DNA from 3 places in the Desulforhopalus glucosivorans genome. Region 3 is predicted to be linked to each of the others. Evidence: riboswitches for the same ligand, from Rfam matches in the RefSeq annotation. Region 3 holds a riboswitch; each other region holds the start of a gene.
What was found. A riboswitch is a leader RNA that binds a small molecule or an ion and turns the genes downstream of it on or off. The one in region 3 is predicted to bind cobalamin.

Region 1 (8,214 bases), 380 kb from region 3:
AGCCTTTACCGGCCTCACCTGCCCTTGCCGCCTCAATTGTTGCGTTCAATGCCAATAAATTTGTCTGTTCTGAAATTTCAGTAATTACCTCTGTTACTGAACTAATTTTTATGGCGATACGCCCCAACTCATCAATTGTCTTTGACGCTTCAACTGCTTTTGCTACAGCGGATTGGGTAATACCCTTTGCAGACTCAGAATTTTGTGCAATCTCTCTCACTGTAACGGTCATCTCCTCGACAGCTGAGGCAATCATATTCACATTAGTTGATGCCTGCTCACTTGCTGCTGCAACACTTGTCATATTGCCGCTCATCTCCTCAGTGGCACCGGCAACCTGGTTGGTACGGCCCGACATCTCCCCAACTCCACTCGTCAGCTGACGCGCTATATCTGAAAGGGCAGTTGATGCCCCATTTAAAGTATTTGCGTCATTTACAATATGTTTCACCATATTTTGCAACCGATCCATAAAGGTATTAAACCAGGTTGCCATTTCACCCATTTCGTCTTCCACCTCAACAACCATTCGTTTGGTAAGATCGCCTTCTCCTTCTGCGATATCTTTTAGCATCACAATGGCTGCCTTAATTGGTTTCAACACTAGAGATGTGGTTGCCAGGGCTGCAATAACTACAATAACCATTGCACCAAGTATAATGAGTAACATTGTGTTTCGAAGAGAATAAACGGCGGCAAAAACTGTGTCAGTTGCCCCTGTGGTAATCATCACCCACTCAACTCCTGGAATATCGACAGGGTCATAACGAACAAATTCCGTGCCCCCTGTACTCCCGATTTTTTCTCCAAAACCTGAGTTTCCACCCAATGCCAACTCAATAAATTTATCTGATTTGTCCTCACCCACCTTACCTGATTTTACAACACGATCAGTTCGCAAACCGGTCTTACCAGCCGACCGACCAACAAGATAACTCTCACTCGTATCATCCATACCGCTACGCTGTTGAACAATAGCATTAAATTTATCCACAGGTATTCGCAGGGCAATATACCCCTGGGGCTTATCAAACCTGTCTTTAACATGAGCTATCATAAATGCAGTCTGTATATTATTATCTGGAGCATATGGGGCAAAATCTGCAAAAATATTACCATCAGGATTAATCGATATTTTTTCGTAGGCGCTGCCAAGACTCGACTCCTTTAGAGCACTGTTTGGAATGTTCATGCCTAAATCAGCCCCTTTGGCAGTGCTATATATAAGGTTTCCTTCCATTGAAATCATAAGCAGATCGTAGAAGCCATACTGCTCTACCATGCTTTTTATAGACGCTTCTTTAAATTCAACAAGAGTCCTCCATGAATCATCATCAACTGTATTGCCTGCTGCAACATAGGCATCATTAAAGGTGCGCATACTAGCTTGCATATATGGATCAGTCTGTATGATACTTAGGGCTGAATTTAACTGGGAAAAATACTCTTTAACGTGGTTACGTTTTGTTTCCTGCACAGCCGCAAATTTGGAGACAACTTCAGCTTGCAAAGCGTCACTGGCTTTTTCGATTGCAATATAGGTTACAGAAGCGAGAGGGATTAAACTAACTAGAATAAATGTGGCCAGCAGTTTCACTTTAATCGTCATTTTCTTGAACATCTCTTCAATCCTTCATTGGTAAAGTTAACATTAGAAATCTGCACATTTAAAACCAATGCACTCATTATCCTTCTATGAAAAGCGTATAACAAAAAACACTCAGATACAAATATGCGCCTTCATTTTCATTACAAAATAATGAACATCTGTTTTTTTGATTTCCCACATATCGGTCAATCTGTGGATCATAAAGAGAGAGGAAGTTACAATAAAAGGTGGGTAGAAGTAGAACTAAACATCTGATGATCAACAAAAAAAAAGGTCGCTAGACCCGGCTTGAAAAACCCTTGTCAGCGACCTTGAAGAAGGATGGGATCGGTCAAACTACATGTTGATCACACCAATCTTTGTGAGAAAAACAATTAATACAGCAACCGGAGCAATATAACGGATGGTGAAATACCAGATATTAAAGGTGGTGAGGTAACGACTTCCTTCATCGGTAATTTCTGCCTGTGCAATTTTCTTATCTAAGATAAAACCTGTATAAATAGCAATCAGTAGACCACCAATTGGCAGCATAAAGTTACTCGCTACATAGTCCAGGGAGTCAAGCACTTCCATTCCTTTTATTATCTTCACATTACTCAAAGTTGAATAAGACAATGCAGAAGGAATACCTGCCAGGTAGACTGCAATAGTCATAAAAATGGTCGCCTTTTTCCTGTCGTACTTTTTCTCATCAATCATAAATGCGGTCAATACCTCAAGAAGAGATATCGCTGATGACAGAGCTGCAAAAGCTAAGAGAAGGAAAAAGAGAACCGCTAAAACACCACCCAATGGAATAGTAGCAAACACCTGTGGAAGGGTTTTAAAAATCAAGCCGGGTCCACCTCCAGGTTCCATTCCCACAGAAAAAACAATTGGGAAAATAGCAAGACCTGCAATGATAGCTACGAGAGTATCAAGAAATGCAATTCGAATAGCAACGGGATAGATAGCCTCTTTTTTATCCATGTAACTTGCATAGGTAATCATGGCTCCCATGGCAAGACTCAAGGTGAAAAACGAATGGCCAATGGCCTCGAGAACACCGTTAATGGTAAGTTTTGAAAAGTCGGGGTAGAGCATAAACTTCAACCCTTCAACGGCTCCGCTGGTGGTCATCGCATACACTGCCATAACGATAAGGATTCCAAACAGAGTCGGCATCAGCACACGATTCCAACGTTCGATTCCCTTTTTAACTCCACTGATTACCGCAATTAGACAAAGTCCCATAAAACCGGTAAGGCAGATAAGTTGACGTTGAGGATCTGTTACAAGGGCACCGAACATACCGGAAATCGTTTCGGGATCATGGCCTGCAAAACCGCCACTAAGTGATGTAAACAGATAATCAAGGGTCCAACCGGCAACTACTCCATAATAGGATAAAATAATAAATGCTGAGGCAAGACTGAGCCACCCTATGCTTTTCCAGAAAACGGAGTTTGGAGTCAATTCACGAAAGGAACCGACAACATCTTTTTGTGAATGTCGACCGATGAGAAACTCAGCCATGAGAATTGGTAAACCGCAAAACATAATGGCAACGAGATACACCAACACAAAGGCACCACCACCATTCATCCCCGTAATAAATGGGAATTTCCAAATATTTCCAAGACCTACGGCTGAACCGACAGCTGCCAGAATAAAACCAAACCTACTGCTCCAATGATTACGCACAAAAGCCTCCTTTACACTCAGATTATAAGATTGGCGGTAATGTAGACGAAAGACTGATCATGTCAACAATTTTGTGGCTTTTTTTTGCGTTTTTATTGTTTTTAAATTGAAAAAATTAACAATTACAGAAACTGCATAAAGAAGGGAGGGGGACAGAGGGCGAACAGGGATGGCCGGGCTCACGACCATCCTTGTTCTTGGTGATACATACTACTACTTCAGGTGGATACCTCTTTCTTTTGCTGCATCAGCGATGTGATCAACAAAAATTTTGGCAAACTCTGTATTGGACCCGAGTCCTTCCAATACAGGATTCACATCAAAACCTTCTTTGGTTAAAACTGATTTCCAAGAGTCTTCTTCAGGACCTGCCATGTCATTGGTGGCATGATCACCAGCCACTATCATAAATGGCTTCAGCAATACTTTTTGGGTCTTAGCATACTTTAAATGACCTATAAAATCAGTGATTGCAGGAGAACCTTCTACAACACCAACAAAAGTAGTTACATCCGGATACGCTTCACGCATTTTTTTCTGAGTTTCAGCATAAATACCTGTAGACCAGTGCTCATTGCCGTGTCCCATATAGACAAGAATAGCATTCTCTTCTTTTGCCTGTTGAGCATCCCCTTCAAGGGTTTTTATAACTGCATCCACATCGTCATGATAGGGATAAACGTCACCGGGCATACCAAGGGCAGGACGCCCCATGACAATTGAGTGAATTGGGTTCCACTTCTTTTTCATGGTTCGAATAGAAGCAAGGCCGTTTACATATTGTTGAAGATCATGGGACTGTTCCATGAAAAACATATGGGTTGGCTGTACCACGATATTGGTATATCCATCTTCTAAAAGATCACCTATTGTTGCGATAAAATTCTTCACATAGAGGATCTCTTCAGGGATTCCCTGATCGAGCCATTTTTGCGGTTCTGCCTGACGTTTTTTCCATACAGAGCGAATAATATTTGAAGTAAAGGTCATGCGTACTTCCGTCTTGGGATATGCCTTCTTCACCTCGTCCTGGATATTAATGATTGATGACACAGCAGACGGAACCGTCGTTCCAAAACTTGCGAGAACTATGGCATTTTTTCCGGAACCAGGGATCCCTTTAGCACCGGAAGCAAATGCAGAGACAGAGAAAACACACAAATAAACCAGTACTGCGGTTATACCACACCAACCTTTCTTCATTGCAAATCTCCCAGATAATTGACCAACCTGTTTAAATAAAAAAATCCCGGATCATATAAAATGATCCGGGATTCCCTGATATCCTCGTCTCTTGTGTAGTGTCCCTGTCCAGAGGAAAACTCTACAATGTAATTTCAGATAGGTCTTCTGACTCCCGGATCATCCTAATCACCACGTCTTCCCGGCATATGCCAGTGACTTATATGTGGTTTTCGTCCCCGGTTACAGCGGCGGGCCCGTTCCGGACTTATACCGGATTCCCTTTTAAGCATCTTAATGCACCTGAAAGTTGTTAAAGAAGACCGTAATTTCAGAAACAAGTCAAGCTTTTTTCACTTATTATCAATCACCTACAAAGTAGTATTGTTTTTCGTTGTGCACGAGAATCATTTTCATGGAACAATCAAAACCGGACAAAATATTTTATTAAGCACCTTATGGGTTACACTGCCTAAAAAGAGGCCGCCAATATTTGAGTGACCATGGGAGCCCATAATGATCAAATCATATTCTTTTGATTTAGCACGCTCGGTCAACACCTCTCCCGGTGAGCCAGAGACTGATTCGAGAGTATATTCCGGACCATTTCCGGAAAAAACAGCACCTGCTTTTAACAGACAATCCTTCACAGCTATCTTCCTGTTGTCTCGGATCTGCTCAATAACGTCATCGGACACTTCGGAACCATGTAATTGCCAATCATCACAATATATTACATTAATATGGGCCCCTGTGAGTTTTGCAACACCAAGGGCATACTCAGCGGCATGCATTGAGTATTTAGAACCATCAAAGGGAAGAAGAATATTTTTGATATCCATTAGAAGCCTCCTGTTACATTGAGTTAACGTAATGAAATTCCACCCCAATACGATGAAACAGAGAAACCAACAGCCGCAACAGACAAAGCCGAACCTCCTCATCCTGAGGTGGTTCGGCTTCAACCTTCACTTACATAAATTCTACAGTTAACAGACTGCAACTGCAGGATTATAAAGAGCCCACATCAGGCATATATGTTAACATTCACTGTTCTCTTATTGTATGACAGGAAGCTGTGATTTTCAATACAACAGCGTAGTAGTGCAATAAACACTACCCATCACAGCGCTGCGGATATCCCACGAGTATTGAAGGATAAGGTGCGTTTTACACCCACAACAGGCGCACTGCCAAGCAATGCCACAACTCAACGATGCTTGCGTAGTGTATACAATTTCATTTCTTATCAGTATCTTACCCCAGAAAAGCTGTCAAAAAACAGGTCGCCTAGACTCCGAGAAAACGGGAGAACCTTTTAACATTGCGAACGTAACATTACTTCCAGATAAGTGAACGTAGTGAGACATTAGGGGACTTATCTCGTTTATCGGGCATATTTAAAAAAGCTTAAAAGCTAAGACATGAGACCTTTCACACCATCAGCAATAAATTGAATAGCAAGAGAGGCAAGTAGCACTCCAAGCAGTCTTTTGAACACATCGTTTGCTGTCTGCCCCACAAGGTGCACCAACGGTTTTGCAAACAAAAAACAGATGAGGGTCAAAACATAAATTATAACAACAGCTGCAACTAATGGCAAAAAGGATATTTCTTGTTCACGAACCCCTGAGAACAGAAGGATTGTAAGAGTTAGGCAACCAGGTCCTGCAATAAGGGGGATGGAAAGAGGGAAAACAGAAATATCATCATACGTTAAATCACCCTCATCATCTTTGGCACTATCAGGTTTAGTAATCATTCCAAAGGCAGCATAGAAAATCAGGAGACCACCGGCAATCTTAAAGGACTCCATCTCAATACCGAGGGTTGTCAATAGTCCCACACCCCAAAAACCAAAGCAGAGGACCAGAAGCAGTGACAAACTCACTGATCGAATTGCCATCCTACGACAATAGCCTGCATCGTTCCCCTTTGTCAGGGCATTGAAAATGAGCGAAGCACCAATGGGGTCAACAATCACAAAATATGCAATAAATGCGTTTATAAAACTATCCACTTATCAACACCCTCCTTTATTAAAATGAATGTACGCGAACCACTTGCTAAAAGACTCATCACAAACCGTACTTTCTTTTAAGAGATTTGTGAAAAAACACCAACGCTGAGCAACCGGTAAACAATGCAACAGCCCCAATAATGATAGCAAGACGACCCCAGGGCAAACCATGTTCAACCCGCATGGCCTGTATTACCATCAGAGTCCTGATCCATTCAACAACTCCCAAAACAAGGGCCACTTGGACAACACGTACCACCCAGCCTTTCTTATAGAAAAGCATCAAAGGGAAAAGAAGTCCTGCAACAACTACTATCGTCTGTCCATCACGCATAAAGTGAGCTGCCAGCAGCCAAAAACTCATGATGACTGGAATATGTAAAAGAAATCCCATCATTATCCTTTTTAAAATTAAGTTTTACTTCGATAAGCCATGCAAAAAATCATAACTTTGCACTGCAGATATACTGGAGATACCAAAGATAGGCGATATCAGTGTTGCTCCTATAACTCCATCCGTAACCATACTCTTTTACTCTTCTAGTTCAATTGAAGAAAAGAGTCGTTACCTGTAGAACAGCTTCGCTCTATGTCAAAATTTTAGATGATTTTTTTTGCTAAGTGGGATAGGAAAGTCGATCGATTGACGTTACAATACGTATAATATGTTTTACATAATTCAGTTGGCGAATCAGGCAAACTCCCCGTAAAAGTTTGCATATATAGAGCTCTTTGAAGCACAAAACAACTCCGGTATAACAAGAGTAATTAATGGGAAAAACGCTACTCATTGCAGAAAAGCCAAGCGTTGGCAAAGATCTCGCAACCTATCTTGGAATCGAAAGCCGTGGAAGAGGTTTTTTCTCCTGTAAAGGGGATATCATCTGTACCTGGTGTATCGGTCACATCCTCGAACAGGCTGATCCTGATGCCTACGATCCCAAGTTTAAAAGATGGAAAGCTGAAGACCTACCCATAATACCTGAAAACTGGATTCTCGAACCAATTCCCCGTACCCGCGATCAACTGCAGATCATTGACAACCTCTTAAAAAATACGGACAAGGTCATTAATGCTGGCGACCCTGAACGTGAAGGACAACTGATTGTTGATGAGGTTCTAGATTTTCTTGGCTACGAAGGACCTGCCGAGCGACTGTGGATTTCTGCTCTTGATATTCGTACCATTAAAAAAGGGTTTTCAAATCTTAGGGATAATAACGAATTTAAAAATATAAAAAACGCCGCCATCTGCAGATCCAATGCGGACTGGCTCGTTGGTATTAATGTTACCCGTGGACTCACCCTTGCTGCCTGCCAGCCTGATACTGTCCTCTCAGCAGGCAGGGTTCAAACCCCAACACTTTCACTTGTGGTAGACCGCGACCGTGAAGTAGAGCAATTTACTAAGAAACCCTACTGGGTCATGCGGGCTAATGTTGAGCACGAAGAAGGTACATTTGTTGCCACATGGGAGCCAGATGAACTTGCCCAGGGTCTTGATGCTGAAGGCCGCCTTGTAAATGAAAAAATTGGGGATGAACTCGCCTTGAAAATGCGAGGTGCCCCTGGCGTTGTTGTTACTAAAAAGGATACTCTTAAGAAGAAAAAGCCCCCTCTTCCCTTTTTACTCTCTGATCTGCAAAAAAAAGCTGAGGATAAATTTGGCTATTCTCCTAAACAAACTCTTGAGATCGGCCAGGGTCTGTATGAACGGC
Region 2 (8,214 bases), 1.7 Mb from region 3:
CACAGAAGAGGCGACGGCCAATGTCAATGTGATGACCACGGCAACAGAGGAGATCAGTGCCACTGTTGGTGAAATTCAGCAGGCGACTATGAATGCCAAGGGCATTACTGGAGATGCAGTCATGCAGGCATCAGATATAACCGAGAAAGTTGATGCTCTTGGAAGTGCCGCACAGGATATTGGTAAGGTAACAGAGACAATTACAGATATTTCCGGTCAGACAAATCTTCTTGCCCTCAATGCCACCATTGAGGCTGCAAGAGCAGGGGAGGCAGGAAAGGGGTTTGCTGTTGTGGCCAATGAAATTAAAGACCTGGCCAAGCAGACTGCAGAGGCGACCGGTGAAATTAAACAACGAATCGAGAGTATTCAGTCATCCACTGATGTCACGGTCACAGGAATTAAGAAGATTTCTTCAATCATTACGGAAATTGACTCCATTGTCTCTACCATTGCTGTTTCTCTCGATGAGCAGAGTGAAACAATGACAGAACTTACAACTAATATTGTCCAGGCAGGAGAGGGGATAGGTGAGGTCTCAGAGAATGTTGCCCAGAGTTCTTCTGTTTCTCAACAGATTTCTGAAGATATTTCTGAAGTTCACCAGGCCGTGAGTATTATTTCTTCTGATACTGGCGAAGTGCAAAAAAATGCGGAGGAGTTGCGCGCCCTTTCCCAGAGCTTAAAAGTCTTGATTGAAAAGTTTAATCTATAAAAGGCGACGATTCTTTATGGAATAATGCCCCTTGCTTGTCCAGCAAGGGGCGCAGTGTCATGTAGCAACGAAGAGAAGAGGGCAGCGAAGTAAACTCTTTGCATTTAGTGTTGATAGTATTCTTTCGACTCCCAGGAGTTTTATTTCGCTGATTCGACCCTGTTTCTGCCATTGTTTTTTGCCCTGTAAAGGGCCTCATCTGCCCGTTGAATAAAACTGCTTTTGCTCTCTCCAGGGAAATAGCATGCAACCCCAAAACTGGCTGTTCGTTTTCCCACATCTTTAAATGATATTTTAGAAAATGCCTGCCTTAAATTTTCTGCCTCTGCCAGCGCTCCCTGGATATCAGTTTCCGGGCATATAATAAGAAACTCTTCTCCACCCCAACGACTGACGACATCTGAGTCTCTCGTTTTTTCAGTAAGTATTGTTGCAAATGCTTGTAGTACAGTATCACCGATCTGATGTCCCCAGGTGTCATTAACCTCTTTAAAGAAATCAAGATCACCTATTATGAGTGACAAATTACCCTTGTATCTGGTTGCTCTGCGGATTTCTTCCTCTAGTTTGATATCGGAGTATCGTCGGTTGTATAGCCCGGTCAGTACATCTGTAATTGAGATCCTTTGTAACTCCTTGCTCTGTTCTTGTAGTTTCTTGTTTGCTTCAGCAATCTTCTTATTAAGGTGAAAGAGTTGTCTGTTCCAGAGGAGAATAAGTAGAACAATGATTGAAAATATAGAGAAAAACTTCCAAAGGGCAGTGTAGTCAAATTTTGTGTCAAAGCGGATAGACATCCATTTTTGATACACGGAGTCAATATCGTCTTGGGGGATTGAACGGATAAGTTTACTCATTATTGAGTTGAGGTAGGGCCTGTCTTTTTGGCTCCGTATTCGTATTGTGCCCTCAGAACCAGAATATCCAGCAATCTTCAGGTTGGTAAGGCCCAGGTGACGGATATAATGAGCTGCAACAGGCAGTGCGAGGAGTGCTCCGTCACTGGTTTTGTTTGAAACGTGTAACAGACATTCCTGGGCATTGTCGTAAGGTAACACTGAAATATGCGGGTAGAGCGATGAGATATTGTTCTCATTGAGATCATATTGTACTACTGCAAGTTTTTTGCCAACAAAATGCTGGAGTCCCGCGATAAAACCTTCTTCCTCCCTGGTTATAATAGCTGTCTGAAACTTGAGTATTGGACTTGTAACATTGGTTTGTCTATCAAGTTGCTCGTTCATTGTAATCATGGGAATTATGTCACATTCCCCTTTCTTAAATTTTTCCTGGGATTCTTGCCAGGTGGTGGTGGGAACAAGATTAAATGATATGTTCAGCTTTTCTGAAAATAAATCAAACATATCAGTTGCCATGCCCGAAACCTGACTGTTTTTTATGTCGGCAAAAGGCATGGCTTCAGGGGTGATGCAATAGTTGATTGAATAATGTTCACTCAGAAAAATCTTTTCATCAGGAGTAAGCCCTACATCCGCTTTACCAACTGCTCTGCCATCCCGGCTGAACCATTTCAGTTTTAATGATTCCAGGGTTTGGGGCGGGATACTATTGTGCGCTTTTGCAAGGATTTGAAACAGAATGGGATTAGTTTTTAAAACCGCAAAGTGCATGGATGATGTTTTTTGCAGTTCAACATCTTCAATCCACTCGGATAGTTTTAAATCATAAAATCCAAATTTACTCATGAAGTATTGAGCTATTTCCTTTTGTTCGACTGTAGCATAGACCTTTCCCTGATCAACATATTCGAGGGCTTGCCTGGAGCTGGCAACTTCAACAATATGGATGCCTGGATAGTATTTCTTGAAAAATTCAATGGATGACCAGCCCCTAGGTAGCGCAATAATCTTTCCCTCAAGATCGTTTAGGTTATGAGTAAGTGGGCTGTCATTTCGCAATATCAGAACGTTTTTACTATGATAAAAAGGGGGAGAAAAATGTGAGGTCTTCTCTCTTTCAGGAGTAATTGATAAACAGTGTAGAAGATCAATTTCTCCCCTTTGGTATTTGTTCACCAGTTGGTCCCAGGTATAGCCGTTAATGTACTCAAATTGAATCCCTGAAGTTTCTGAGAGTAGATTCATTAAATCTATGCCGAAGCCATAGGGCTTGCCAGAAAGAGCAAAATCAAATGGAGGCCAGTCAAACTCGTTGGAAACTGTGATTGTAGGATGTTCCTTAATCCAGAGTTTCTCTTGCTCAGTGAGGGCTATTTGAGCAATCGATGGAAGGGGAGTGGCGATTGAGGTTGCGGTCTTGTCGGGCTCTGTCTCGGCAGCAAAGGTGGCAGGAAGACTCGTGAAAAATAGATGAAATAAGACTGTTGCAAGGATGAATTTATTTTTGAACATACATTCCTTGTATTATCTGTTTTGTTTTCTGATCTCTAGACATATTGTGTCTATTCTAGCACAGGGAATCCTTTATAATATAGTATTTTGTCAAATCAGTAGAAATAGTTACTTTAATACCATCACCCTATAAAGCCGTTGAATTTCTGGAATAAGATGGTATAAGAATTTTATCAGGTGCATACAACGTTAAAAGGAAAGACGGTGTGAGTCCGTCACAAGCCAGTCCTTGCTGTATACGGAGGCTGCTGTAACTGAAGAGCTGTTGGCTTCTTCATCCCGGGATTTTTGCCCGGGTCGTCACTGGAAAGTCCGGGAAGGCGGTTACAAGCAGGATAATCCGTAAGTCAGAAAGCCTGCCTGTTATGATAGCAATTTCACTGCTGTCATCAGAGTATACCCACTGGAGATACTCTGTGTCTGTGAATAATCGTTGTGCTGTTTTTTGTAGATTCAGCCCAGTGGATTATGCCGTCGCGGATACGGAGATCTACCTCATGAAGTTTCTTTTTCCCGTATCCTGATCTATTTGTTTTGAGTTTTGTCATGACGCAACGACAAAATACTATTGAGGTACTATTATGGATATGGAAAAAAATCAAAAACTTGGAGCTTGTATTGGACAGCTGATTCGAGGTGAGGATCTCTCGGAAAAGAGCGCCTATGATGCCTTTACCATGGTGCTTGGTAATGAAGTTACCGAGATGCAGCAGGGAGCTTTTTTAGCAGCACTTACTGCAAAAGGTGAAACTGCCCAGGAAGTTGCCGGCGGTTGGAAGGCTGTATATGAGCTGGATACTGAAAAGGTCGATTTTGGTGATTTGGCAGTTGTTGATAATTGCGGTACCGGCATGGATACCTTTAAGACCTTCAATATCAGCACTGCGGCCTCTCTTGTGGCTGCTGCAGGTGGTGTAAAAGTTGCCCGTCACGGGGCAAGAGCCATTACTTCATCCTGTGGAACTGTTGATATGGCAGAACTACTCGGAGTTGATGTTGAGTGCGGTGTGGATCTTGTTAAAAAAAGTGTGGTTGAGGCGGGTATAGGTCTTTTTAATGGCATGAGCCCCACTGTACATCCCATGGCTCTTGGTAGGATACTTTCCCAGATATGCTTTGGCTCCCCACTCAATATTGCAGCCTCTCTTGCCCATCCGGGTCTTCCAAAAGTAGCCGTGAGAGGTGTCTATTCACCATCTCTATTACAACCGGTAGCAGAGGTTATGCAGGCCATCGGTTACAGTGATGCCCTTGTTGTCTACGGTTCAATCAACGGCAGTGATAAGGGTATGGATGAGGGCTCAGTTTGCGGTGAAACCGTTGGGGTTCAGTTGAAAGATGGCATAATAGAGCCACTATCCTTTATGCCTGAAGATGTTGGCTTAGGTCTGCATAGTGCGGATTTAATCTCTTCAGAACGGAACCGGGATAGAGCTGCAAAGCATATGTTTGAACTTCTTGCAGGAAGAGGGACTGAAGCTAAAAACGATGCTGTTATCCTCAATAGCGGTCTGATCTTTTATGTTAAAAATGAAGTGGCAACTATACAGGACGGCGTAGAAAAAGCGCGGGAGTTACTCTTGTCTGGTCAGGCAATGAAGAGTCTTGAAGGGTGGGTCTCTGTGCAGAACCGTGACGCTGATAAGGGACGCGCAAAACTGGAGGCTCTTGGTAATGGCTGAGGTGTTAGCAACCGAACTGCTCATCGTTAAAGAGGGTGAGAAGTATATTCGTTTTTTGGAGACAGGTTTTGAGTACTGCTCCATGAATAAGGCTTCTGTTTTTCCTTTAGAGAGTATTGAGGAAGTAAAAGTACGCTGCAGCAAGATACGTCTGGAAACCCAAGGTTTACAGCTTATGAAGCTTGTTATTACTGAAGAACCTTTCTTAGCGTGAAAACAATGCAATTGATACTGGAAAAAACAGGCATTTTAACTGTTGAAGAATCTTCTTCTCTTCCTGCCGTTGGCGCTGGACAGGTACGATTAAAGGTGCTCTCCTGTGCCATATGCAGGACAGATGCGAAGATGTGGCAGCAGGGGCATAGGGATTTATTACTCCCCCGTGTCCTGGGCCATGAGATTGCTGGTATCGATGAACGTGATGGCAAAATATATACGGTTTGGCCGGGACAGTCCTGTGGGACGTGCAGCTATTGTTTGAGTGGCAGAGAAAATCTTTGTGAAGAAATGAAGATTATCGGTTTTCACTCCGATGGTGGTTTTGCAAGTCATGTTGTGGTTCCTGAAAAGAGTCTTATTCCTGTTCCGGAAAATCTCCAGCCTGAACTTGTCACCTTTGCAGAACCTGCCGGTTGTGTCATTAATGCTCTTGACATGGTCAAGCCGGCGGGTGGAGAACGAGCAATAATCTATGGCGGTGGGGTCGTGGGGATTATTGCCGCCCTTATGCTGCGAGATAAGGGCTGTGGTGTGACCGTTATTGAGCAGAGTGAGGAGAAGATTAGCCTGCTTGCAGATCTTGCGAAGAAAAACTCCATTGAATTATGTAAGGACTCTACTGCTGCTGATTTTGATCTGGCCATAAACTGTTGTGCAAGTCATATTGCCTTTAGTCTTTGCATTACAAAACTGTGTAAGGGTGGACGTCTGGCCTTTTTTAGCGGTCTCAGTAAAAATGAGGAGATTGATACAAACCTTCTCAATCTGATTCACTATAAGGAGCTTGTGGTCACGGGCAGTTACGGGCCTAAGCGGTCTGATATGGAAAAGGGGCTTACCTTTTGTAAGAAGTACCATGAAGATGTCTCTCTTTTAATTGAGCGAATAGTAAAACCGGGTCAAGTGCAGGACTTGTTGCCCTCTATCTTAAACGGTGAGAGATTGAAATGCGTCGTCATGATGGACGATGGTTGTGATGTAGACGTTAAGCAAGAGATGAGTCGTCCAGACAATTTTAAGGTAGAAAAAGCTGAGGCTGCTCTACCAGCGCCAATTGCTGAGTTAACTGCACATATTACAGCCACTCAAAAGAGCTTTGCCGACCAAGCCCAAAAAAAGGTGGATTTAAAGACCAAACCCCTAGGGGCACTTGGTCGTCTTGAGACACTGGCTGTTAAGATCAGCACCATACAGGAAACTCTTCAGCCGGAAGTTGGTTGTAAAAGGATGTTTGTTTTTGCCGGTGATCATGGTGTGGTTGAAGAGGGTGTTTCTGCCTTTCCAGCCAAGGTTACTGTTCAGATGGTGGAAAATTTTCTAAAAGGCGGGGCTGCTATTAATGTGTTCTGCGCGCAGTATGATATTGATCTTGCTGTGGTGGATATGGGGGTGAACACTATTTTTGATGATCATCCGCTTCTCATGCAGAAAAAAGTGGCCCATGGGACTGAGAATTTTGCCATAACAGATGCAATGAGTCTGGATCAAGCCATTTCAGCTATCGTACGTGGTGCTGAATGTTTTTATGAGAAACAAAAACAACAACCATGTAAGATTGTTGGCCTTGGGGAAATGGGTATTGGAAATACCAGCAGTGCCACAGCTATAGTTTGTGCCGTTACAGGTATTGCGGTTGAAGATATAGTTGGTCGTGGCACCGGTGTTGATGACAGGGGACTCCAACGAAAACAGGAGGTCCTTGAAAAGGCCCTTATGCTCCATAAACCTGATGGTAGTGATGGTCTTGAACTATTAAGGACTGTTGGTGGTTATGAGTTAGGTGGAATCTGCGGGGCAGTTTTAGCCGCGGCTTCAGAAGGTTGCTGTGTGGTGCTCGATGGTATTATCTCAACGGCTGCGGGGTTGCTTGCCTATCTTATCTGTCCTGAAGTAAAAGACTATCTTGTCGCAGGGCATAAATCAGTGGAAGTGGGCCAGAAGGGTGCCCTTGACTTTATGGGTATAGAGCCTGTGCTCGATCTTGATTTCCGTCTTGGTGAGGGAACAGGTGCAGCCATTACTATGAATCTGGTTGATCTGAGTTGTGCTATGATGCGGGATATGGCATCCTTTGAAGAAGCTGGTGTTGACGGCAGTTCTATCTGAACAAAACTATGACAAAAGAAATTCAATTTGATCATAATGAATTACTTGAACTCAGTAAGGCCACGATGCCATTTGGTAAATATAGTGGACGACGTCTTGTCGATCTTCCTGAGCCCTATGTCGTATGGTTTGCCGGACAGGGCTTTCCTCCCGGTAAACTGGGGCAACAGCTTGCCATAGTGTATGAGATAAAGGTAAATGGTCTTGAATACCTCTTTGGTCCTTTGAGGTAGTAATGCTTAAACTATCGTTTACACCTTCTATCCCAAGTATGGAAGTTGTGTCCCTAGAAATGCTACAGTTTGTTTAAAGATATGTAATAACTTTGTGATACAATGTGTTGGTTCACGTGTGCTATACTCAAGGATAACATGGGGCGGTGCCAATTTCAGGTGATTGACTATCTTTATAGAAATTCCATACGGGGTGTGTCCGGTTGATTCACTCAAAATGGAACAGTTTTTCAATGTAATTCATCTCGTCAAGCTCATATTAACTGAATTTGACACTCAACGATGGTTACCAGTGGGAAAGGTACGAAGTTGATATCTGTTTGCGGTTGCCATTGTAAAGCATCTATACCTAAATGCAGTTTAACTTCCAAGGACTCGTTTTACTTGTTTTCAAGACTATCTAATCAGAAACTCCTTCTTTTAAAATACCCTTGTCAATTAACTGAGTAAGAATATCAAAACACTTCTGTTTGATCGTATCTCTTTGTAGCCTCGCAGCCGGGGTAATTAATTGTCTGCTTGGAAAAATAAGCCAAAGTTCTGTGGGGGGTGGGTTTGAATTCAGGCATAACGCTAAAAAAGCTCATTCTTGCTCAACGCTTTCGTGACCATCCAAAAAAACTACAAAAAGGCAACACCTTACCAAAGGCAGAAGGCTAGGAAAAGATTTCGGAAAAGAGCAGGCATTGAGCCGATAATAGGACATTTAAAATCAGATTACCGACTCCTGCTTAACTATCTCAAAGGAACTGTTGGCGATAGCATCAATTTGATGTGTGCAGCAGCGGTTTCTAACTTCAAAAAGTGGATGAGAGAGGTACAACTCTCTTTTGCCATAATTATTATTAGCGTTATTCGTAAAAATCATTACATGCGAAAAGTGGCTT
Region 3 (8,214 bases):
TCGACATAGACAATTTTAAAGCTATAAATGATGACTATGGTCACCATAGCGGTGACACTGTGCTGAAAACAATCGCTGGTATTATCGCCAAAGAAAAACGAGATAGTGATATTGCTGCACGTTTTGGAGGAGAAGAGTTTATTCTTCTCCTTACCCATTCAGACAATATCAGCTCCTATGTATTTGCAGAACGACTTCGACAAAAAATAGCTGAACATGAATTTTCCTTCTCTGGTACCACACGAAAGATTACCATAAGTGGAGGTATTGCTTCATTCCCATTCAATAGTGGAAACCCGGAAGAATTGATTGAAATGGCAGATAGTGCCATGTATCTTTCAAAAGGTGCCGGGAAGAATCGTATATCCCATTACAAATATGAGAAGCGACGCTATATACGAGTGAAAATTGAGGAACAGGTTCTCTCTAAAGAGTTGGATTTTAGCAGCACACCACCAGTCAACGGTACAAGCAAGGATATTTGTGTAGGAGGTATTCTCTTTGAAAATGACAAACCACTCCTGCTGGGATCGCTCATTTCAGTCCAAATACAGCTGGCAGAAAGCCAAAGTCCTGTCATACTGATCGGCAATGTTGTACGAGTCGAATTGCTCGACTCAGGTAAATATGATATAGGAATGACCACCTCTTTCAAGGAACTCGATGACATCGTATATAAGGAAATTGCGTCCATCCTGCCCATCGATTAATCACATCAACACCCAACCCTTTAACACTGTTTTACGGTTGTTTTAACTCACTGACCAATAATGCTTCTCGAAATCGATAATTTCAATTTATGGTTTAACGGTTACGACCAAAATGGTCACAAAACCAGAACCCAAACTCTTTTTGACATCAGTCTCACCCTTGACCGTGGCAAAACACTGGTACTCGCGGGTGAATCCGGCTCTGGGAAATCAATTACTGCCCTCTCTATTCTTCGCCTGCTTGAAACAAGCACCAATGTATCATCAACCGGTACCATCGCCATTGATGGTGTTGATCTATCTTCTCTTACCAGTGCTGAAATACGCTCAATTCGAGGCAGCAAAGCAGCAATGATTTTCCAGGAGCCCATGAGCTCACTTAACCCGGTATACACCATCGGCAACCAGCTCATAGAGCCGCTCATGCTCCACAGAGGGTTTGATAAAAAAGAGGCGCGTGAACAGGCCTACCATTACCTTGCTAAAACCGGTATCGACGATGCAGAGCGACGTTTTTGCTCTTATCCCCATGAACTCTCGGGTGGACAAAGACAACGGGCGATGATTGCAATGGCACTTGCAGGAAATCCTTCTCTCTTAATTGCAGATGAACCAACGACCGCTCTTGATGTAACCATTCAAGCACAGATCCTTACCCTTATAAAAGAGCTGCAGATTGAGCTCGCCATGGGCCTGCTTCTTATCACCCACGATCTCTCCATAGTGCGTGACCAGGCAGACCACGTCTGCATTATGAAAGAAGGATGCATCGTTGAATCCGGCCCCACAGGGCAAATATTTACGAACCCACAACATTCCTATACTAAAACGCTACTCTCGGCACTACCGCAAGGCACAAAGCAACCTGCACCATCCGGGCCAATACTACTGAGTACAAAAGATCTAACCTGTAGTTTTGATCAGAAAAATAAATGGGCAAACCCGTTTAAGAAGTCACAAACAACGATAAAGGCAGTTAATAAAATTAACTTATCGATAAAGGGAGGGACAACCTGCGGGATTGTTGGAGAATCAGGTTCCGGTAAGACCACTCTTGCCATGTCTCTGCTACGACTCAATCAGAGTGTTGGTGATATTTTTTTTAACGGGGTAAATCTACAAAGTCTTTCCCAAAAAAAACTGGGACCACTTCGCAGTGATTTTCAGATAGTATTTCAAGATCCTTTCTCATCCCTTTCACCCCGTCTTTCTGTTATGCAAATTGTCGAAGAAGGACTTCAGGTTCACCGCCCCGAGCTGAGTCGTGCCGAGCGCGCAGTCCTGGTAAACGAGACATTACATGAAGTGGGTTTAGATGAAGAAATGTCCAGTCGCTATCCCCATGAATTTTCTGGTGGACAGAGACAACGAATCGCCATTGCACGGGCAATCATACTTAAACCAAAATTTATTATACTCGACGAACCGACATCTGCTCTTGATGTAACCATCCAGAAGCAGATCATAGAACTACTACTCGCCCTGCAGCAAAAACATAATATGAGCTATATGTTTATTTCCCATGACCTCAGGGTAATCAGAGCAGTTTCAGATTATGTGGCGGTGCTTAAAGATGGAATTATTGTAGAGTCCGGGCCCACTGCTCAGATCTTTGAAGCACCTGAGCATGAGTATACCCGAACTCTTTTTTCAGCCTTGAACTTAGAGAAAATAGCACCTCTCTAACCGAGCCTTAAAAATAGTTACTCTTCAGTGACCAGTTCTTTTTCTTTTTTCTGAGAGCACTTATCGCCTGCGATGTCATCTTTAAAAAGAGAGTGCCCTCTTTCCATCGCACAGAAATCACCGCACATGGTACAGGTGGACTCATTCTCTGGCTTTCTACTTTGACGAACCTCTGTCATTTTTTCAGGAAACATTGAAAGCTTGAAATACTCTTCAAAATCACTGTCTCTTCTGGCAATGGCTGCCTTCTTTTCCACCTCTCGCTTCTCAGGATATTTTGCAATATCACCGATTCTTGCTGCAAGCCGTGTAGCCCGAACGCCTTCACGAACATCGTCTTCAGTTGGCAGTGCCAAGTGCTCGGCGGGGGTAATGTAGCAGATTAGATCTGCCCCATGCCACGCAGACTGAGCAGCACCAATGGCTGCTGTAATATGATCATAACCGGCACCGGTATCTGCAGGGAGTGGTCCAAGTACATAATATGGAGCCCCACCGCTCATTGCCTTTTCAAGCATGATATTACCGCTTATCTCGTCAAGAGGAACATGCCCCGGGCCTTCCACCATCATCTGGCAACCCATGTTTCTACCAAGTTCTGCAAGTTCACAGTTGATGATCATTTCAGCCATCTGCGCCCTGTCATGACTATCGTGAATTGCACCTGCACGAATACCATTTCCAAGGGATAAAACAGCATCATACTTCTTCATCAGCTCACAGACCCTGTCGAACTGCTCATACAGAGGGTTTTCTCTGTTATGGTATTCCATCCATGAAACCATAAAGGTACCACCTTTAGAGACAAGGCCTCCATAACGAAACCCCTGCTTACGAAGTCTCTCGATGGAGAACCTGTTAATACCACAATGGATAGCCATGAAACTAATACCATCCTGAAGTTGTCTTTCAATAAGTTCAAAGAGGTATTCAGGATCCAGCTTATTGGGGTTTCTATACTTTTTAGTGGCTTCGGCAAATGCCTGATAGAGAGGAACGTTACCCACAGGAAGAGAGCAGCTGCCAAGGACAGATCTGCGGATTGCATCAAGATCCCCGCCAGTTGAAAGTTCCATCAGGGTATCAACTTTTTCATGCTCTGCAATACGAGCTTTTCTGATCTCAAGTTCAACATCAGATATATCCGACGAAGTACCTATAGATGCGTTGATTTTTGTCCGTAGACCTTTACCGATTCCTACTATTTTCTGGTGGGGTCTAACAGCACATCCAGGGATTACAATATGTCCTTTTGCAACACGATCCCTAATCTCTTCTCCGCTGAAACCTTCATCATTTGCAACCTGTTGCATCTGAGCGGTGACCGTCCCTTCATTTGCCAATTCAATCTGTGTTTTCATTGCATTCTCCATACAGTTACCCCACCCATGGGCAATAAAAAAGTCCGTACCACGGCAAGCGTGATACGGACTTTTTTACGGACGGGAAAGTCTATGTTCAAACAGGCAGGTCTTCTGACTTACGGATCATCCTCCATCTGCACCTTCCCACTTTTTGAGTATTAAAAAGCAGTGGTGTATAGCAGATGTTGTCCCCGCTTACAGCGCTGGCCCAACGCTACGGATTTTCACCGTATTCCCTTTTCAGTAACATAACAGTTACCACCTGTGAGATATGTAGTTTTACTGCAGGCAAATTACAGGAAAAATTTATTTATGTAAATCCCTATTTTGCAATTGTAAGCATGTAGCCTTTTTGGAAAAATGTTGTACCGTAAACCAGGTGAGACAAGTGAACACAGACATATCACTCTCAACAAAACCGTTCGCCAGCACCACTACAAAAATTTACGTTTTGATCGTAAATACAGATCCATACAAAGAATTACTAAGGTTATTTACAACACAATGTTTCCCCAATCAATTCTATCATCAGCCCCGCACACACCGGGGGTTTACATTATGCAGGACCAGAAATCCACAGTCCTGTATGTAGGCAAGGCCAAGGATCTGCATAAACGGCTGTCATCATATGCACGGTTTTCAGCAGCCGAACATAATAAAACCAGCATAATGCTTCAAAAAGTCAGTAAAGTTGACGTTCTACTCACCCATACCGAGAAAGAAGCTCTGATCTTAGAGGCTTCTCTTATTAAAAAGCATAAACCCAAATATAATATCATTCTCCGCGATGATAAAAACTACCCATACATCAAGGTTACAGTACAGGAAGAATGGCCAAGAGTACATATGGCAAGAAGGAAGTCCCGTGACAAGGCACGCTACTTTGGTCCATACTCATCATCTGGAGCCATGTGGTCTACGCTCCGTCTTATCGCAAAGCTTTTCCCTCTTCGAAACTGCAAGGGTGGCAAGCTGAAAAAAAGAGACCGCCCCTGCCTCAATCGTCAAATTGGTAAATGCCTGGCACCATGTGCAGGAAATGCTGATCGTAAGCTGTATATGGAGCATGTGAAAAAAATCATCATGCTGCTTGAGGGGCGTAACAGAGACCTGATCAAATCATTAAACGAGCAGATGCAGGCAGCCGCACAAGCACTCGAATTTGAAAAAGCAGCAACGCTCAGAGATCAGGTTGGCGCTCTATCTAAAACACTTGAGAAACAGGTCATTTCTGCAAGCCACACCATGAATCAGGATGTCTTTGGCTTTGCTAGAAAAGACGCCGCTGTCACTGTCTCTCTGTTATTTATTCGCAATGGACTGATTAATGGCAGTCGGTCCTTCTTCCTCGCTGACCCTTATGGTGATGACGCCTCAATCCTGTCTCAGGTACTCAGCCAGTTCTACACAGATGAGACAGTAGTGCCCTCTGAGATTCTCCTCCCCTTTAGCCCAAGCGACCTTGACCTCCACAGCGAATTCTTAAGCGATAAATCAACCACCAGGGTCGAGCTAAAAATTCCCCAGCGGGGTGAGAAATTACAACTCATAGCCATGGCGAATACCAATGCAATGCAGGTCTTTGAAGAAAAGGAGAAAAAGAAAAGTTCCTGGGAACATTTAAGTAAAACAATGTGCAAGACCCTCCACCTCGACCGCGCACCAAACCGTATTGAGTGTCTGGATATTTCAAACATCAGCGGCAAGCAAGCTGTGGGCTCACTTGTATGTTTTACCAATGGTGAAAAGGACACCTCCAACTTCAGGCACTATAAAATTCGAACCGTTGATGGGCCAAATGACTACGCCATGATGAAAGAGGTCCTTGAAAGACGACTCACAAGAGGGATTGAAGAGGACACCCTTCCTGATATGTTTGTGGTTGATGGTGGCAAGGGGCAGCTTGGTATGGCACTCGCCGTGGCAAAAGACCTTGGTATTACCAAAGATATTGATTGGATTGGCATAGCCAAAGAAAAGGAAGATGAAGGTGAAAAACTGTACAAACCTGATCGCAAAAACCCCATCGTTCTGCTGCCCCATAATCCGATCATCCTCTATCTCATGAGAATTCGTGATGAATCTCACAGGTTTGGTGTAACCTTTCATAGAAAGCTGCGTAACAAGGCAACACTCACATCAGAACTTGACCGAATACCTGGCATTGGAACGGAGAAAAAGAAACAGTTACTCAAACACATGGGAAGCCTCAAACGTGTAAAAACAGCGAATATTGAAGAACTGTGCGAGGTCCAGGGTATTGGTCCTGAAATCGCATCAACAATATTCAATTTCTTCAACCAGTCAGTAACTTAAAGCGAATACCTAATGTTTCTTGGAGCGCAATTACTCCAGCAGTAGACGAGATAAAACATCAGTCAACTCCACTTGACTCTCACCTATTTTGCTGACATAATTATAGAATAAAACAAACAATTTTATGGACCGGGGGGCCCAATGAATTTTCTTGATGAGCTGTACCTTGAAAAAACTATGTCAGGTACATCGACTGGCACCAAATGGCTTGAAAGTAATGGTAAAAAGAAAATAGCTGTCACGTCACCAGTTGACGGTGAGACTTTTGCCCATGTCACCAAGGCCACGGGGAAGGATTATCAGCTTGTCATCGAACAAGCTGAAGAAAGCTTCAAAGCTTGGCGTACTACGCCTGCCCCCCAAAGAGGTGAAATAGTCAGGCAGATAGGCTTGCGAGTCCGTGATTTCAAACTGCCACTGGGTACCCTGATATCCTACGAAACAGGTAAGCCTCTCCAGGAAGGTCTGGGTGAGGTCCAGGAACTCATTGATATATGCGACTATTGTGTTGGACAGTCCAGAATGCTCTATGGAATGACAACCATGTCTGAAAGACCTGAACACCGCCTCTTTGAGCAGTACCAGCCCTTAGGGATTGTAGGTATTGTGACCGCCTTTAATTTCCCCATGGCAGTTTGGGGGTGGAATGCCATGATCGCAGCCATCTGTGGCGATGTGTCGGTCTGGAAACCTTCTTCCAAGGCTCCAGTATCAGCGATTGCTCTACATAAGATCATTGCAAGGGTTCTTGACCAGAATCACCTTCCTGAAGGCATCTTCTCCCTTATTATCGGTGACCGCGACAATGTTGGCAAAAAGCTGCTGGAAGACAAACGTATCCCACTTATCTCTTTTACCGGCTCCGTTAATTCAGGAAAGCTCGCAGCCAAAACCGTTGCAGACAGGCTGGGTAAGAGCATACTTGAGCTTGGTGGCAACAATGCAATTATCATCACAGAACACGCCGACCTAAAACTTGCTATCCCGGCCGCCGTCTTTGGAGCTGTAGGAACAACAGGCCAACGCTGCACCTCAACAAGACGTCTTATCATCCACAAATCCCGCTACAAAGCAGTTAAAGAACACCTGATAACTGCCTACAATAGCGTCAGTGTTGGCAACCCCCTCCTTGAACTAAACCACATGGGGCCACTCATCGACAAGGAGAGCGTCAAAACATACCAAAAGGCAATCAAGGCCATAGCTAAGCAGGGTGGCGAGATCCTCTTTGGTGGAAATGTCCTTAAAGGCGAAGGGTATGAGTCACAGTGTTATGTGGAGCCTACAATTGTACAAATAGACAAAGACGCCGCCATTGTAGCCGAAGAAACATTTGCCCCCATCCTCTACCTCCTTGAATATGACGGCCCTGTTGAAAATGGTATAGCCATAAATAACAGCGTTAACCAGGGACTCTCATCGTCTATTTTCAGCACAAATCACAACGAAATTGAGAGATTCTTAAGCGCCAGCGGCTCCGATTGCGGTATTGCAAATGTAAACATAGGCACCTCGGGGGCTGAGATTGGAGGAGCATTTGGCGGGGAAAAAGATACAGGAGGCGGACGGGAATCCGGCTCCGACTCATGGAAGGCATATATGAGGCGGCAAACTGTAACCATAAATTTTGGCAACAGCCTGCCACTGGCACAAGGTATTCGTTTTAATATTGAATAATTATTTTGGAGTACATCTCTAAGGAGAGCAGTCATGACAAGCGCAGCCGAGGTTAAAAACATTCTCAGCAGGTACATTCTCGCAGATGGGATGGATATAATCGTCGATCTTGATGTATCTAAGGGAAGCTGGCTTGTCGATAAGCGTAATGGAGATCGCTACCTCGACTGTTTCTCCATGTTTGCCTCCATGGCAATTGGCTTTAACCATCCTGCTATTGTTGAGATATCGGATAAATTAGGCAGACTTGCTATTCAAAAGCCCGCCAACTCCGATATGTACACAGAGGCCATGGCTGAATTCCTGGAAACATTTGGCCGTGTTGCCATGCCCGACTACCTCCCCCACGCCTTCTTCATCGAAGGAGGCGCTCTTGCTGTCGAAAATAGTCTTAAAGCAGCCTTTGACTGGAAGGTTAAGCGTAACTACGAATCAGGGTTAAAAGAGGAACGTGGGCACCA

Region 1: another riboswitch for cobalamin. It lies ahead of ACX6CI_RS12180 (sirohydrochlorin cobaltochelatase); the one in region 3 lies ahead of thiC (phosphomethylpyrimidine synthase ThiC).
Region 2: another riboswitch for cobalamin. It lies ahead of trpD (anthranilate phosphoribosyltransferase); the one in region 3 lies ahead of thiC (phosphomethylpyrimidine synthase ThiC).

What each region holds. Positions count from the first base shown of each region.
Region 1 is NZ_AP044854.1:2,808,436-2,816,649, forward strand. It holds gene ACX6CI_RS12170 (methyl-accepting chemotaxis protein) at 1-1,621, opposite strand, end outside; gene ACX6CI_RS12175 (sodium-dependent transporter) at 1,946-3,295, opposite strand; gene ACX6CI_RS12180 (sirohydrochlorin cobaltochelatase) at 3,509-4,498, opposite strand; cobalamin riboswitch at 4,619-4,799, opposite strand; gene ACX6CI_RS12185 (universal stress protein) at 4,891-5,319, opposite strand; gene ACX6CI_RS12190 (MarC family protein) at 5,895-6,497, opposite strand; gene ACX6CI_RS12195 (hypothetical protein) at 6,556-6,894, opposite strand; gene ACX6CI_RS12200 (DNA topoisomerase 3) at 7,269-8,214, shown strand, end outside.
Region 2 is NZ_AP044854.1:728,724-736,937, forward strand. It holds gene ACX6CI_RS03165 (methyl-accepting chemotaxis protein) at 1-715, shown strand, start outside; gene ACX6CI_RS03170 (transporter substrate-binding domain-containing diguanylate cyclase) at 856-3,087, opposite strand; cobalamin riboswitch at 3,246-3,465, shown strand; gene trpD (anthranilate phosphoribosyltransferase) at 3,669-4,769, shown strand; gene ACX6CI_RS03180 (hypothetical protein) at 4,762-4,983, shown strand; gene cobT (nicotinate-nucleotide--dimethylbenzimidazole phosphoribosyltransferase) at 4,989-7,094, shown strand; gene ACX6CI_RS03190 (DUF3820 family protein) at 7,103-7,327, shown strand; partial or broken gene ACX6CI_RS03195 (IS5/IS1182 family transposase) at 7,968-8,214, shown strand, end outside.
Region 3 is NZ_AP044854.1:2,427,783-2,435,996, forward strand. It holds gene ACX6CI_RS10530 (diguanylate cyclase) at 1-710, shown strand, start outside; gene ACX6CI_RS10535 (ABC transporter ATP-binding protein) at 771-2,396, shown strand; gene thiC (phosphomethylpyrimidine synthase ThiC) at 2,414-3,757, opposite strand; cobalamin riboswitch at 3,845-4,041, opposite strand; gene uvrC (excinuclease ABC subunit UvrC) at 4,265-6,076, shown strand; gene amaB (L-piperidine-6-carboxylate dehydrogenase) at 6,218-7,753, shown strand; gene lat (L-lysine 6-transaminase) at 7,787-8,214, shown strand, end outside.